3 regions of the Pseudomonas macauensis genome follow, and region 2 is predicted to be linked to each of the others. Evidence: predicted binding sites of a transcription regulator. Region 2 holds the regulator's gene; each other region holds the start of a gene.

Region 1 (3,272 bases), 1.2 Mb from region 2:
CTTCCACGCGTTGCGCCAGGTCGACGGTGAGGCCTGATTCGTCGACCACCTCGAAACCGGATTCCACCAGCGCTGCCTTGAGGCGCCCGACCTTCTTCGGGGTGTCGTTGATCAGCAGGACGCGCAACATGCTCAGTCTCGCTCCGTCAGGGCATTCAATTCGAAGCCGTGGGCATAGCTGGTCGGATCGCTGCCATCCCAGATTCGCCCATCGATCAGCGTCGAGCTCCGCATGTCGACGTTCGGCACCGCTACGCCAATGGCTTCGGCGGCTTCGCGGTACAGGTCGAGCCGTTGGACCCGGCGGGCAATGCCCAGGTAGTCGATGTCCTCGCGCAGCAGGCCCCAGCGGCGGAACTGGGTCATGAACCACATGCCGTCGGACAGCCACGGGAAGTTGGCCTGTCCGCCGTCGTGGAAACGCAGCGGATGGGCATCCTGCCAGGCGTGGCCGAGGCCGTCCTGATAGCGACCGAGCAGGCGTGGCTCGATGCTGGAGACCGGTGCGTCGATGTAGTCGCGCCCGCTGATCAATTGCGCAGCGCTGCGCAGGTTGTCCTCGCTGGCCTCGATGAAGCGGCTGGCATCGAGCAGGCTCATCACCAGGGCGCGGGCGGTGTTGGGGTATTGCTCGACGAAGGCGCGGGTGGTGCCCAGCACCTTTTCCGGGTGGTCCGGCCAGATCTGCTGACTGGTCGCCAGGGTGAAGCCCAGGCCTTCGTCCACCGCCAGCGCGCCCCAGGGGCCTCCGGCACAGAAACCATCGATGCGCCCGGCCTTCAGGTGCTCCACCATCTGCGCCGGCGGCACCACCAGCGAGCGCACGTCACGCAGCGGGTGGATGCCGTGACTGGCCAGCCAGTAATACAGCCACAGGGCATGGGTGCCGGTGGGGAAGGTGTGCGCCAGGGTCAGCGGCGCACCGTTGTGGAGCGCGTGCTGGCGGAGTGCTTCAGCACAGGTCACGCCGTCGCGCATCAGCGGAGCGGAAAGATTGATCGCCTGGCCGTTCTGGCACAGCCCCATGAGCACGGCCATCTCGGTGGCGGGTGTGCCGCCCAGGCCGAGCTGCATGCCGTAGATCAGGCCGTAGAGCCCCTGGGCCGCATCCAGCTCGCCGCTGAGCAGGCGATCGCGCAGGCCGGCCCAGGAGCTTTGCCGCTGCAGGTTGAGGGTCAGGCCGTAGGGCTGGGCGAAGCCCTGAGTGGCGGCGACCACCAGGGATGCGGAGTCGGTGAGGGCCATGAAGCCCAGATTCAGGGCGCTCTTCTCCGGTGCGTCGGAGCCGGCGACCCAGGCCAGGCTGTCCGGACGGCCTCTGGTGCTGTCGATCATTTCCACCTCTGAAGGCAAAGGGCGTCGCTCCGCTGACCATCGATGGGCGGGAAGGCGACGTCATCGTCTTTCAGGGCCCGCCGTTGGGCTGCCTGCTGCAGGGCGTTCAGCAAGGGGTGTGCCAGGTACGGCGGAAAAAACAAGCCCCGCCACAAGGGCGGGGCTCAGAGGAAGGGAGCGCACCTCTGGAGGGTTCCATCAAGGGCACCTGAGCACGGATATCGGCAGGGCCTGCTGACACCTTAGACACGCCGGCGACAGGCGCAACGGTCAATAAGTATTAGCCCCATCGTGAGTAGTGGTTCAGGTCGCTCTATTTCGGCCGCCACAAAAGAAAAGCCCCGCACGGGGCGGGGCTTTTCATCACGCTAGGAGTCTCAGACCTGAACTGCCGGGATCTTCGCGTTGGCTGCAGCTTCGCGGAACTCGGCGATCTGGTCGAAGCTCAGGTAGCGGTAGATATCGGCAGACATGCTGTCGATGTCCTTCGCGTAGGCCATGTACTCCTCGACGGTCGGCAGCTTGCCGATGATCGAAGCGACGGCGGCCAGCTCGGCGGATGCCAGGAACACGTCGGTGGCGTCGCCCAGACGGTTCGGGAAGTTACGGGTCGAAGTGGAGACCACGGTCGAACCGGTCTGTACGCGAGCCTGGTTACCCATGCACAGCGAGCAGCCCGGCATTTCCATGCGCGCGCCAGCCTTGCCGTAGATGCCGTAGTAGCCTTCCTCGGTCAGCTGGTGGGCGTCCATCTTGGTCGGCGGAGCCAGCCACAGACGGGTCGGAATGCCACCCTTGACCTTGTCCAGCAGTTTGCCGGCAGCGCGGAAGTGACCGATGTTGGTCATGCAGGAACCGATGAAGACTTCATCGATCTTGCGGCCTTCGACGCTGGACAGCAGGCGAGCGTCGTCCGGGTCGTTCGGAGCGCAGAGTACCGGCTCCTTGACGTCGGCCAGGTCGATCTCGATGACCGCGGCGTACTCGGCGTCCTTGTCGGCTTCCAGCAGTTGCGGGTTGGCCAGCCAGGCTTCCATCGCTTGCGCGCGGCGCTCCAGGGTGCGGGCATCGCCGTAGCCTTCGCCGATCATCCAGCGCAGCAGGGTGATGTTGGACTTCAGATACTCGGCGATGGCCTCTTCCGGCAGCTTGATGGTGCAACCGGCAGCCGAACGCTCGGCGGAGGCGTCGGACAGCTCGAAGGCTTGCTCGACGGTCAGGTCGTTCAGACCTTCGATCTCGAGGATGCGGCCGGAGAAGATGTTCTTCTTGCCTTTCTTCTCGACGGTCAGCAGGCCAGCCTGGATCGCGTAGTAGGGGATGGCATGGACCAGGTCACGCAGGGTGATGCCCGGCTGCAGCTTGCCCTTGAAGCGCACCAGAACCGACTCGGGCATGTCCAGCGGCATGACGCCGGTGGCAGCGGCGAAGGCGACCAGGCCGGAACCGGCCGGGAAGCTGATGCCGATCGGGAAGCGGGTGTGCGAGTCGCCGCCGGTGCCGACGGTGTCAGGCAGCAGCATGCGGTTCAGCCAGCTATGGATGATGCCGTCGCCCGGACGCAGGGAGACACCACCGCGGGTCATGATGAAGTCCGGCAGGGTGTGGTGGGTCTTGACGTCGATCGGCTTCGGATAAGCGGCGGTGTGGCAGAAGGACTGCATCACCAGGTCGGCGGAGAAGCCCAGGCAAGCCAGGTCTTTCAGCTCGTCGCGGGTCATCGGGCCGGTGGTGTCCTGGGAACCGACGGTGGTCATCTTCGGTTCGCAGTAGGTGCCCGGGCGTACGCCCTGGCCTTCGGCCAGACCGCAGGCGCGGCCAACCATCTTCTGGGCGAGGGTAAAGCCCTTGCCGCTGTCGGCCGGCGCTTCCGGCTTCTTGAACAGGTCGGACGGAGCCAGACCCAGCTCGGCGCGGGCCTTCTCGGTCAGGCCACG
Region 2 (3,272 bases):
CGGCCAGCGAGCGGCTGTCGGTGGTCAGGGGGTGCCGGCGGCGCGTCTCGGAGAAGCGTTTGAGCAGGGTTTCATCATCGGCATCGAGGTACAGCACATCGCACTGGATGTGCTTGTCGCGAGCCTCCTGCAGCAGTTCGGGGAAGCGCTGCAGCTGGCTGGGCAGGTTGCGTGCGTCGATGGAGACGGCTACCTGCGGGTGAAGCAGTTCGGTGTGCAGCAGTGCGCGTTGTGCAAGGTCCGGGAGCAGGCTGGCGGGCAGGTTATCGATGCAGTAGAAACCGTTGTCTTCGAGCACGTTGAGCGCGGTGCTCTTACCCGAGCCGGAACGTCCGCTGATGATGATCAGGCGCATGATCAGTGGCCGTTCTGGAAGTCCACGACGATCCGGTACAGCTCCTCGCCGTTGGCGGCGTGGCGCAGGCGGTCACGGACGTCGGAACGGTCGAGCATAGAAGCGATCTGGCGGAGCAGTTCCAGGTGCTCTTCGGTGGCGGCTTCGGGCACCAGCAGGACGAACACTAGGTCGACCGGCGCGCCGTCGAGGGCATCGAAGTCAACCGGATGGTCCAGGTGCAGGATGGCGCTGATGGGGGACTTGCAGCCAGGAAGGCGGCAATGCGGAATGGCGATGCCATTGCCGAAACCAGTGGAGCCCAGGCGTTCCCGGGCCACCAGATTTTCAAAGATGTCTTGCGCGTCGAAACCTGGCAGCTCGCGAGCTACCAGGTTTGCGATTTGTTCAAGGACGCGTTTTTTGCTGCCGCCCGGCACGTTCACCAGGGAACGGCCGGGGGTCAGGATTTGCTCAAGTCGAATCATAGGGAGGGGTTAACGAACACCAACTCCCTGCTGGCGTTCGAGGTATTTTTCCTTGTGCTTGATCAGTTGGCGGTCGAGCTTGTCAGTGAGCAGGTCGATGGCCGCATACATGTCTTCATGTTCGGCACAGGCCACTACTTCGCCACCTGCGATGTGCAGGGTGGCTTCGATTTTCTGCTTTAGCTTCTCGACCTCCATGATGACCTGAACATTGGTGATCTTGTCGAAGTGGCGCTCCAGTCGTCCGAGTTTTTCGCCGACATAGTCGCGCAGGGCGTCGGTCACATCCAGTTGATGTCCACTGATGTTGACTTGCATACCGCTTTCTCCTTATTGCCCGTGTGTAAGTGGCAGGTTAGGTGGCCTGCCGCCGGAACACTTTGGCGTGGATCAACGTCATACCAGTCGCTTGCGTTCGCTGGAGGGAGCAATCCCTAAGGACTCCCGGTACTTGGCGACGGTGCGACGTGCCACTTGAATGCCCTGTGCCTCCAGTAAACCAGCGATCTTGCTGTCGCTCAATGGCTTTTTCGGACTTTCCGCCGCGACCAGTTTCTTGATGATCGCGCGGATGGCGGTGGACGAGCATTCGCCGCCCTCGGAGGTGCTGACGTGGCTGGAGAAGAAGTACTTCAGCTCGAAGATGCCACGCGGGGTGTGCATGAATTTCTGCGTGGTGACGCGCGAGATGGTCGACTCGTGCATGCCCACGGCTTCGGCGATGTCGTGCAGGACCAGCGGCTTCATCGCTTCCTCGCCGTATTCGAGGAAACCACGCTGGTGCTCGACGATCTGGGTCGCCACCTTCATCAGCGTCTCGTTGCGGCTCTGCAGGCTCTTGATGAACCAGCGCGCTTCCTGCAGCTGGTTGCGCATGAAGGTGTTGTCGGCGCTGGAGTCGGCGCGGCGCACCAGGCCTGCGTACTGCGAATTGACCCGCAGGCGCGGCACCGCTTCCTGGTTCAGTTCCACCAGCCAGCGTTCGTTATGCTTCCGGACGATGACATCCGGCACCACGTACTCGGCCTCGCCGGACTCGATCTGCGAGCCGGGACGCGGGTGCAGCGACTGGATCAGCTCGATGGTTTCGCGCAGCTCGTCTTCCTTGAGCTTCATGCGCCGCATCAGCTGGCTGTAGTCGCGGCTGCCGAGCAGGTCGAGGTGGTCGGAGACCAGCTTCTGGGCTTCGTTCAGCAGGTAGGTGTTGGCCGGCATCTGGCGCAGCTGCAGCAGCAGGCATTCGCGCAGGTTGCGCGCGCCAACGCCGGCGGGCTCCATCTGCTGCACGCGGCGCAGGACGACTTCCACTTCGTCCATCTCCACGCCCAGTTCGGGATCGATGGAGGCGAGGATGTCGTCGAGGGATTCTTCGAGGTAACCGTCGTTGTTGATGCCGTCGATGATGCTCAGGCCGATCAGGCGGTCGGTGTCGGACATCGGGGCCAGGTTGAGCTGCCAGAGCAGGTGGCTCTGCAGGCTTTCACCGGCGGAGGTGCGGGCGGTGAAGTCCCACTCCTCATCGTCGCTGGCGGGCAGGCTGCTGGCGCTGGTCTGGTAGATGTCTTCCCAGGCGGTATCGACCGGCAGCTCGCTGGGAATGCGCTCGGCCCACTGGTCCTCGTCGAGGCTGTCGGCAGTGGGCGTGGTGCTTTCCTGATAGTTGTCCTGGGTGTTGCTGCTGGCGGTGGGGGCGGACTCGGCGCCATCGGCCATGGGGTCGCTGTTGTCGTAGTCCTCGCCGTCTTCCTGGCGCTCCAGCATGGGGTTGGACTCCAGGGCTTCCTGGATTTCCTGCTGCAGGTCCAGCGTGGAGAGCTGGAGCAGTCGGATGGCCTGTTGCAGCTGCGGAGTCATCGTCAGCTGCTGGCCCATCTTGAGGACGAGCGATGGTTTCATGGCTGGAACTAGGCACCTTGTTCGCTGGCGCAGCAAGCGCCATATCCACGACTACGGACGCCGGGGCGCCGCGAGGAAGCAAATTATATGCCTGAGTCTGGACGCTTTGCCTAGGGTCTGTCGACCTTTCGTTACAACCTGATTATCGGGCGATTTCGAGGCGGCCCGACACGCGGCGCCGGATGCAGGTCCGGGCCGTTAGCGGGGGAGGCGAGGCGCCGCCTGGAGGGCGGCCGCTGGGTCAGAGGCGGAACTCGTGACCCAGATAGACTTCCTTCACCAGATCGTTGGCGAGGATGGTCTCGGCGCTGCCTTCGGCGATCAGTTGACCGTCGTTGACGATGTAGGCGGTTTCGCAGATATCCAGCGTCTCGCGGACGTTGTGGTCGGTGATCAGTACACCGATACCCTTGGCCTTGAGGTGATGGATGATCTGCTTGATGTCGCCGACGGAGATCGGGTCGACGCCGGCGAAGGGTTCATCCAGCAGGATGAACTTCGGCGAACTGGCCAGGGCGCGGGCGATTTCCACGCGACGCCGCTCGCCACCGGAC
Region 3 (3,272 bases), 1.2 Mb from region 2:
TCGCCGCGCTGTTCTGGCCCTGATGGCCGACGTCGCCAATGCTGCTCTCGCCGAACATCAGATGGTCGCGGATCTCGGCGACGTTGTGGTTCTCTCGGATCTGCCGGAAGTACCAGCCACCGTCGGCGGTGTCGCCGTAGAGGCAGGCGCCAACCAGCACGTCGTCCTTGATCACCAGCTTCTTGTACACGCCGCCGATGGGGTCGGAGAGGGTGATGGTCTCGGTGCCTTCGCCGCCCATGAATTCGCCAGCGGAGAACAGGTCGATGCCGGTGACCTTGAGCTTGGTGGAGGTCACCGAGCCCTGGTAGCGGGCGAAGCCGAGCATGGCCAGGTGGTTGGCGCAGACCTTGGCCTGCTCGAACAGCGGCGCCACCAGGCCGTAGGCGATGCCACGGTGGCTGGCGCATTCGCCCAGGGCGTAGATGCGCGGATCGTAGGTTTGCAGGGTGTCGTTGACCAGGATGCCGCGGTTGCAGGGCAGGCCGGTCTTCTCGGCGAGTTCCGTATTGGGGCGTATGCCGGCGGCCATCACCACCAGGTCGGCGGCGATCACCTCGCCGTCCTTGAAGCGCACGGCGCAGACGCGGCCGCTGCCGTCGTCGATCAGCTCCTCAGTCTGGGTGTTGAGGCGGAAATGAATGCCGCGTGATTCCAACGCACTTTGCAGCAGTTTGCCAGCAGTGCGGTCCAGCTGGCGCTCCAGCAGCCAGTCGGAGAGGTGCACCACGGTCACGTCCATGCCGCGCTGCTTGAGACCGTTGGCGGCCTCCAGGCCGAGCAGGCCGCCGCCGATGACCACCGCGTGGCTATGGCTGCCGGCGGTGTCGATCATGGTTTGGGTGTCGGCGATGTCGCGGTAGCCGATCACGCCCTCCAGGCGGTTGCCCGGCACCGGCAGGATGAAGGGGTTGGAGCCGGTGGCGATCAGCAGGCGGTCGTATTCAGCTTCGCTGCCGTCCGCGGCGTAGACCTTGCGGCGGTGGCGGTCGATGCGGGTGACCTTGCGGTTGAGCAGCAGGCGGATGCCATTCTCGCTGTACCAGTTGAGGTCGTTGAGGACGATGTCCTCGAAGGCCTGTTCGCCGGCCAGCACGGGGGAGAGCAGGATACGGTTGTAGTTGGGGTGGGGCTCGGCGCCGAACACGGTGATGTCGTAGAGGTCGGGCGCGATCTTCAGCAGTTCTTCGAGGGTGCGCACACCGGCCATGCCGTTGCCGATCAGTACGAGCTTGAGCTTTTTCATGTCAGGGCTCCGTCACGCAATCGCGGAAAACAAAAAAGGCGTCCCGCCGGTTACCCAGCGAGGACGCCTTTGTCCAAGGGATCGAGAAGTGCGAGCCTCTTCGTTGAGGGACGCGCTTTTGTAGATTGTTGCTGTGGGTACTGCAGGGCACGTGCCAACTTGTGCTGTGCCAGTATTTTCGTGCCTTGCACTGCATTGGCCGGTGATTTTTCCGGGGCGTGTGCACTGCGCTGAAGCGTTTTGAACCGAACTGGTGCGCCCTCAGCCGCGATGCATCAGCCAGAGAATCAGCCCCAGGTTGACGGCCAGGGAGGCGAGGGCAATCCCGCGCCAGACCCGCAGCGGCTCGCGCTCCAGCAAGGGGCGTGGTCGTGCTGGAGCCTGGCGTTCGCCTTGTTCCAGGGTGAGCAGGCATTGCTCGGCGGTTTCGAAACGTTGCTGCGGCTGCGCTGTGATCAGTCGACCCAGCCAGTCGTCCAGCCAGGCCGGGACGTCAGGTCGATAACGACTGGCCGGGGCGGGCGTGCCGAAGCGCGGATGCTGGAAGGCTTCGATCTCGCCGTAGGGATAATGGCCGCAGAGCAGGCGGTACAGCGTGACGCCGGCGGCGTAGAGGTCCTGGCGGGCGTCCGGCGCTGCGCCCTGGAAGGCTTCGGGTGCGAGGTAGCTCGGGGTGCCGGGCAGGTCGTGCGGGTCCTCGCGGGACAGGCCCGGGCAATACGCCAAGCCGAAGTCCAGCAGGCGCAGCTCGCCGTCGTTGGCCCAGTGCAAGTTCTCCGGCTTGATGTCGCGGTGCAGGATGTTGCGCCGGTGCAGTTGGCCCAGGCCGCGCAGCAGGCGTTGGGCGATATCCATCCAATCCGGCAGGTTCAGCGGGCCGTTCAGCTTGAGGTGCTCGTCCAGGGGCTGCCCGGGGTATTCGCGCATTACGTAGTAGAGGTGCTGGCGTTGCGGCAGGCTGTGCAGCTCGGGAAAGTAGCGGCCCTGTACGCGGCGCAGGAACCATTCCTCCAGCAGCAGCGACTGGCCGGCGTCCGCTGCATCGCTCAATGCCGGTGGCAGGGTCTTGAGCAGCCAGGGGCGACCCTGGCGGTCGCGCACGCGGTAGATCAGCGACTGACGCGACTGTGCGAGTCGGCCTTCTACCTGCCAGCCCTCGAACTCCTGTTCGTCCCGCAATGCCGGTGGCGCCGGCCAGTGGTCGAGCTGGGCGAGGGCATCGCCGAGGCTGGCCGGCGGCAATTCGTCCACGCGCAGGAGCAGCGCACTGGCGTTGTCCTGGCTGCCGGCCAGATGCGCGGCGTTGACCAAGGCATCGGTGCAGGCTTCGAGGGATTGCGCGTCTTCCAGCAGACGCTGGATGGCGTTGTCGCCCAGCGCGGCCCAGACACCGTCGCTGACCAGCAGGAAAGATTGCCCGGCTTCCAGCTCTCCGTCGCAGTAGTCCACCACCAGGTGCTGGTCGAGGCCCAGGGCGCGCTTGAGCACGTGCTGCATGCCGGGCTGCTCCCAGACGTGGTCCTGGGTCAGGCATTCCAGTTGTCCTGCGTGCCAGCGGTAGAGGCGGCAGTCGCCGACGTGGGCGAGGGTGAAACGCCGCCCGCGTAATACCAGGGCGGTCAGCGTGGTGAGCAGCGGCTGGCCGCCGCCATTGGCCTGCAACCAGCGGTTCTGCGAGAGCAGCAGGCGGTCGAGGGCCTGGGCGACGGCCCAGGTCTCGGGGGTGGCGTAATAATCGGCGGCCAGCGCCTGCAGCGTCAGGCGCGCGGCCAGACCGCCGTCGGCGCAATGGCTGACGCCGTCGGCGATGGCGAACAGGTGCCCCTTGCTGGCGGCCAGCCCTGCGGGTGGAGTGACCACCCGCAGGGCATCCTGGTTCTCGTCGCGCGGGCCGGTGGCGCTGGCCTGGGCGAAGCTCAGGCGCAGCTCATTGTAGGAGCGAGCTTGTGATCCACAGGGATGTGGGGAATGCCGACTATTGTCGGGAACACAATCGGCCTCGCGAACGCCTTTCCCGGTGACTGCC

Evidence for each region. Region 2 encodes sigma-54, which starts transcription at its own class of promoters, with help from an activator protein. Its sites were predicted from a motif close to ANTGGCATNNANNTTGCTNT; they were not measured.
Region 1: a site for sigma-54 is predicted at 1,442-1,461, ahead of SD196_RS10850 (CmpA/NrtA family ABC transporter substrate-binding protein). Genes of this name have one in related genera too.
Region 3: a site for sigma-54 is predicted at 1,386-1,405, ahead of nirB (nitrite reductase large subunit NirB). Genes of this name have one in related genera too.

Annotation. Positions count from the first base shown of each region.
Region 1 covers NZ_CP138377.1:2,283,054-2,286,325, forward strand. Annotated here, with positions in the region: gene SD196_RS10845 (ANTAR domain-containing response regulator) at 1-130, opposite strand, end outside; gene SD196_RS10850 (CmpA/NrtA family ABC transporter substrate-binding protein) at 133-1,335, opposite strand; gene acnB (bifunctional aconitate hydratase 2/2-methylisocitrate dehydratase) at 1,713-3,272, opposite strand, start outside.
Region 2 covers NZ_CP138377.1:1,109,533-1,112,804, forward strand. Annotated here, with positions in the region: gene rapZ (RNase adapter RapZ) at 1-355, opposite strand, end outside; gene ptsN (PTS IIA-like nitrogen regulatory protein PtsN) at 358-822, opposite strand; gene hpf (ribosome hibernation-promoting factor, HPF/YfiA family) at 832-1,140, opposite strand; gene SD196_RS05180 (RNA polymerase factor sigma-54) at 1,219-2,718, opposite strand; gene lptB (LPS export ABC transporter ATP-binding protein) at 2,960-3,272, opposite strand, start outside.
Region 3 covers NZ_CP138377.1:2,275,510-2,278,781, forward strand. Annotated here, with positions in the region: gene nirB (nitrite reductase large subunit NirB) at 1-1,246, opposite strand, end outside; gene SD196_RS10820 (protein kinase domain-containing protein) at 1,508-3,272, opposite strand, start outside.